One region of the Listeria farberi genome, then DNA from elsewhere that is predicted to be linked to it. Evidence: riboswitches for the same ligand, from Rfam matches in the RefSeq annotation. Region 1 holds a riboswitch; the other holds the start of a gene.
The links. Region 1 has a riboswitch for S-adenosylmethionine ahead of metE (5-methyltetrahydropteroyltriglutamate--homocysteine S-methyltransferase). Riboswitches for the same ligand answer to the same signal wherever they lie in the genome.

Region 1 (3,129 bases):
ATTTAGTCGCTTGGAAACCAGCCAGTTTTTGACCGAAATATTCCACCATATCTGTCCGCTCAAATTCGCCGTGGACCAATACGTCAATATCTAAATCCTCTTGAATTTTGATCCAGCGCGCCGTTTCTTTTTCAATAAAAGCATTATATTCCGCATCCGTGATACTACCTTTTAACCAGTCTGCACGCGTCTTCCGAACTTCAGATGATTGTGGAAAACTTCCAATCGTTGTCGTTGGGAATAGCGGTAATTTCAACCATGCATGCTGTAATTTAATTCGTTCCGCAAATGGCAACTCCCGGTCCACTCGTACATTTGCTAAATTAGCTATTGCTTCTTGTACTTCTAAATTATTTCGATGACTCGATTCATTGAGCGCCTTCACTGCTGCACGAGCTTCTTCTAGTTCAGTCGCCACACTTTCCGCGCCATTCGTCAAAGCTTTGGTTAAAACAGCAATTTCATCTAATTTCTGATCAGCAAATGATAAACCACCAAGAATTACTTCATCCAAATCTGGCTCATTTAGCTTCGTTACCGGAACATGCAATAATGAGTTAGATGGCTGAACAATCAGTCTCCCATCTTCCACATAACTCGCAATCTCCGTAAGCAGCGCTAGTTTCGCATCCAAGTCGCTGCGCCAAACATTTCGACCATCAATTACACCAGCCGCTAAATACTTATCTTCCGGAAATCCGTAATCTCTAAGTGCTTTTAGCGAATCCCCATGATCATGAACAAAATCAATTCCTACAGCTGCTACTGGCAAATTAACAACCTCTTCATAATAATCCAAACTTTCAAAATAAGTTTGTAACTCAATTTTCAAATTCGGAACCGCTACTTGAAATGCTTGATAGACTTTTTCGAAGAAAGCAATTTCTGATTTATCAAAGCTAGTTGCAAGATAAGGCTCATCAATTTGCACCCATGTAGCACCAGCAGCTTCGATACCTTTCAAAATTTCTACATACGCCGGAATAAATTTATCTAATAATCCTTCAAAACTTTCCGCATCGCTACCTTTTCCTAGTTTTAAATAAGTAATCGGCCCAACTAGCACTGGTTTCCCTTCAATACCAAGTTCTCTCTTGGCTTCTTCGTAATAGTAAAGCGCCCGATTATCTAATACTTTCGGATCCGCATCAGCAAGTTCTGGAACAATATAATGATAGTTCGTGTTAAACCATTTCGTCATTTCAGAGGCAACCGCATCACTCTTACCACGTGCAATATCAAAATATGTATTTAGGGAAACTTTCCCACCATTATGCTGAAAACGTTTCGGAATAATTCCAAATGTCACACTCGTATCAAGCACCTGATCATAAAAACTAAAATCACCAACTGGAATCAGATCAATTCCTTTATCTTGTTGTTTTTTCAGCGCATGTAATCTTAAAGCCTTCGTTTCCGCCAATAATTCTTCTTCAGAAATCGTACCATTCCAAAACTTTTCTAACGCACGTTTCCATTCACGTTTCTCCCCAAGTCTCGGATACCCCAAGTTTGAACTAATCGCCTTTACCATACCTATCACCTTATCCTCTCCATTTTTTGCCAATAAAAAACCTCCCTAGAGAATTAGAGAGGTTTGGAAGTTTCGATACACAAATACAGTGAAACTTTTTAAGTCTCTCTTATCTCTCGAAGCATCACACTTCGCAGGATTTAGCACCTTTTCAACGAATTGAAAGGTTGCTGGGTTTCAACGGGCCAGTCCCTCTACCACTCATAATAAGAGTAATTTATTTAGTTTTTTCAATCACCTAAATTGGATTGAAATCATCATACCACTTGCAACTAAAAACTGTCAATCATTAAATTTTTAATTTTTTTCAAAGTGCTTCTTTTTGTCTTCCAAAAGTTAACAATAAACAGCCTAACAACAGGATTCCAGCAATCACAAAATAAAATATTTGATTTCCAAAAACACCAATCATCATTCCCGTAGCACTCGGCCCAATAATACTCCCTAGACTAAAGAACATTCCAACCAAAATATTTCCAGCCGGAAGTAGTTCGAGAGGTGTCAAATCAGTCATATAAGATAATCCCAAAGAATAAAGCGAGCCTAGTAGTATCCCTAAAACAAAGAAGAATATCACAAAGAAAATAGGTGTCTTAACAAAAGCTATCAATACAAAAACAATAGCCCCTGCTCCAATTAAAAAAGGTAACATTTTATTCCGACCAAATTTATCACTAATAATTCCAATCGGTACTTGAAAAATAATTGTCCCAACTGAAAAAGAAGAAATAATTAACGCAATCATTGTTGTATCAAGTCCATCACGTAATCCTACAACTGGAAACGTCGCATTAAGACCCGTCTCAAGAATTCCATATAAAAATGGTGGAATCATTGCCATCCAAGCCATCTTAAATACACCCGAAAAACGTTTTAAACTTCCCCAAAAAGAAATTTTTCGAATAACAGCTTTTTCTCCAACAAAATCATTTCGAACAAACCAAACAAGGCTCCAAGCAATTAAAACTAAAATACCTGATAAAAAGAAAGGCAAGTTAGCACTTATTTTCGCCAAATTGACTAACTGTGGCCCAATTGCAAACCCTACAGAGAAAAACAAACCATAAATAGCCATATTCCGACCACGCTTACTAGGATCACTCATTGCACCAATCCATGTCTGTGAAGAAAAGTGCAACATATGATCCCCTATCCCAATAAGTAATCGCAATATAAACCAAAAATATAAATTAAACCAGATAGGAAAAGCAAATATTGCAATTGCAACAAGCGCTCCACCAACTAATATTATAGGTTTATAACCATATTTATGTAATGGTGCTTCAATAAATGGAGAAATCAATAAAACTCCTAAGTAAATTCCTGTGGCATGAAATCCATTTATTCCTGCACTTACTCCCTTTTCTTCCAAAATTATTGCAATAAGTGGCAGTAAAACTCCCTGAGACAATCCAGATATGGCTACAACCATCGTTAAAATCCAAAACTTCCCTTTTGCCCCCATAGCACACCTCCAAAAACTTACTAAAAAAAACAATGTCGATGTTCGACATTGTTTTTCAGATGACCCGTACGGGAATCGAACCCGTGTTACCGCCGTGAAAGGGCGGTGTCTTAACCGCTTGACCAACGGG
Region 2 (3,129 bases), 830 kb from region 1:
TTTATTGGAACAAATGATGTTAAAAAAGGCGGAAATTATTTTTATGTTTTAGTTGTAACTCCCGGAGCAATAAATAAATTGCAGCATGTTCCAAAAGAAAAACGAAAATTAATAGTAATGGAACATTATAGCTATGATTTACTTTTAAAAAAGATAGAAATCATTTTAGAAAAGTGTTCAAAAGAGAATTGGGATGATTCATGTCAAGCACTGCAAAACTATTTCTACTGGGAATTTGAAAATTATAAAAGCTAAAAAATGGACAAACTTAGCTTGTTAATTTAGTATAACCACCAAACCACTATGCCAATAGTCCAAACCATCGCAAGTGGCACTAAAATTCGGAATTTCGGCTTTTGCGTTTTATGGTGAAACAACTGCATTGACATCCAACTACCGAATGCCCCACCAAGAAAAGCGGTGAAAAGCAGTACAGATTCAGGTATCCGGTAAGCGTGTTTAATTGCCTTCCTTTTATCAACAGCGAATAATAGAAAAGAAATAAGCGTTATCGCGATTAAATATATCGTTAAAATCATCCAGAAATCCCCCTTTATTGCTAAATCTAACTTTATTTATTAGAATAAAAGCATACCACAAAAGAAAGCAGGGATAAAATGGTAAAAGAAATTATTCAAACTTCATCAGCCCCAAAAGCACTTGGACCATATTCACAAGCTGTAAAAGTGAATGGACTTATTTTCACATCAGGTCAACTTGGTATTAACCCAACAACCGGAGAATTAGCAGAAGGCGCAACAAAACAAGCCGAGCAAGCTTTTAAAAATTTAGCAGCTGTACTAAAAGAAGCTGGTTCTGGACTAGATAAAATCATTAAAGCAACTGTTTTTTTCAAAGACCTAAATAATTTTACAGCTGTGAATGAAGTATACGCTACTTTCTTTTCCAGCGATTTCCCAGCTAGAAGTGCTTTCCAAGTAGCGAAATTACCGCTTGATGCTGACATTGAAATCGAAGTTATCGCAGAAGCATAAATATTCAGAAATAAATTTGACAATTACGAGAAGTAAACGATATAATAAGAACCAATTACATAGTAACTTATCAAGAAAGGTGGAGGGTTCTGGCCCAGTGAAGCCTTGGCAACCGGACTTTTCACGGTGCCAAATCCAGCAGTATCACTGACAGATAAGGCACGCGAAACAGGTAAATCACTCTTTCCCTTAAAAGCTGTCTTTTTGGGGAAAGTTTTTTTGTACATAAAAATAACTAGAATTGAGGCGAAGAAAATGAATCAAGTGGCACCATTTTACGCAGATCATGTTGGAAGTATTTTACGGACAAAGGCAATTAAAGAGGCACGCGAGAAATTCCAAAGCGGCGAAATTACAACTCAAGAATTACGTGATATTGAAAACGCAGAAATTAAGTATATTGTTGAAAAACAAAAAGAAGTGGGTTTAAAAGCAATTACTGATGGCGAATTCCGCCGCGCTTGGTGGCATTTTGATTTCTTAGAGAATTTGGATGGAGTAGAAGGGTACAATGCAGCGGGAGGTATTCAATTTAGCAAAGTCCAAACAAAATCGCATTCGGTGAAAATCACTGGTCCAATTGATTTCACGACACATCCATTTATAGAAGATTTTATTTTCCTAAAAGAGGTAGTTGGTGAAAATCATGTAGCAAAACAAACGATTCCAAGTCCGGCGATGCTTCATTATCGTGGGGACATGGAGTATCAGCCATATATAGACGATGCTGATAAATTTGTAGCTGACTTAGCGGTGGCTTATCAAAAAGCGATTCAAGCCTTTTATGATGCCGGTTGTCGTTATTTACAATTAGATGATACGTCGTGGAGCTATTTATGCTCTGATGAACAGCGCGAAGTCGTACGTGAGCGAGGTTTCGACCCCGATACGCTGCAAGAAACGTATAAAACGCTCATCAATGAATCTATTAAATATAAACCAGCAGATATGGTTATTACGATGCACATTTGTCGCGGGAATTTTCGCTCTACATGGATAGCAGAAGGCGGTTATGGGCCAGTGGCAGAAACGTTATTTGGTAAACTAAATATCGATGGTTTCTTTTTAGAATATGATAATGAACGTTCTGGAGATTTTTCACCACTAAAATATGTAGCGCGCCCGGATTTGAAAATTGTTCTTGGCTTAATCACCTCTAAAACGGGGGATTTAGAAGACGAAACGGCAATCAAAGAACGAATTAGAGAGGCGAGTGAGGTTGTGCCGCTAAACCAATTACGCCTCAGCCCACAGTGCGGATTCGCCTCTACAGAAGAAGGTAATATTTTAAGCGAAGAAGCACAATGGAACAAATTACGTTACGTCGTCAAAATCGCAGAAGACGTTTGGGGAAAATAACGAATAAGAAGAACTGGCCTAAGCTAGTTCTTTTTTCGTCTTTACAAAAACAGCAAGTAGGAATAGAATAGATGTTCTAGAAGGAGGGGAAGCCCTTTGGATGACAAATTAAAAACCAAATTAACCTTATTACCTGAATCACCAGGTTGCTATATTTATAGAGACGAAAATAACGAAATACTTTATATCGGCAAATCTAAATGTTTAAAAAACCGTGTAAAGTCTTATTTTCATAGTAAACAAATCGGTAAAACGGCAAGGCTTGTAAGGCAAATTCGTGACTTAGAACTTATTATCACTACTTCCGAAAAAGAGGCGCTACTTCTCGAAATGATTTTAATTCAAAAATATCAACCGCCTTTCAATATCCAGTTAAAAGAAGGAACGAGTTATCCCTATATTAAAATCACGAATGAGAAAAACCCGCATATCGAAGTTGTTTTTGAAGTGAAACAAGATGGCGCACACTACTTCGGTCCATATCCAGGCCGTTTTTCAGCAAGGCAAACAGTAGAGCTTATTGAAAAATTATTCCCACTTTGTAGGTGTGATGGGAGACCAGGGCGTCCCTGTTTGTACTATCATTTAGGACTTTGCTTAGGGCCTTGCCAAGCGGAAATTGACCCTGCTGTATATAAAAAACAAATTCAAAAAATCAGTCGTTTTCTTGAAGGCGATGTTAAGGGCGTGAAGGGGAAACTCACTAAAGACATGGAAGCAGCCACCGAAAAATTAGAATTCGAAAGAGCTGCCGAATTACGAGATAAAATTCATG

Region 2: another riboswitch for S-adenosylmethionine. It lies ahead of HCB38_RS03145 (5-methyltetrahydropteroyltriglutamate--homocysteine S-methyltransferase); the one in region 1 lies ahead of metE (5-methyltetrahydropteroyltriglutamate--homocysteine S-methyltransferase).

What each region holds. Positions count from the first base shown of each region.
Region 1 covers NZ_JAARZL010000001.1:1,478,188-1,481,316, forward strand. The annotation lists gene metE (5-methyltetrahydropteroyltriglutamate--homocysteine S-methyltransferase) at 1-1,534, opposite strand, end outside; SAM riboswitch class I at 1,641-1,747, opposite strand; partial or broken gene HCB38_RS07300 (MFS transporter) at 1,807-2,999, opposite strand; tRNA gene HCB38_RS07305 (tRNA-Glu) at 3,060-3,129, opposite strand, start outside.
Region 2 covers NZ_JAARZL010000001.1:652,726-655,854, forward strand. The annotation lists gene HCB38_RS03130 (Imm8 family immunity protein) at 1-255, shown strand, start outside; gene HCB38_RS03135 (DUF1294 domain-containing protein) at 282-539, opposite strand; gene HCB38_RS03140 (RidA family protein) at 618-995, shown strand; SAM riboswitch class I at 1,060-1,156, shown strand; gene HCB38_RS03145 (5-methyltetrahydropteroyltriglutamate--homocysteine S-methyltransferase) at 1,251-2,354, shown strand; gene uvrC (excinuclease ABC subunit UvrC) at 2,451-3,129, shown strand, end outside.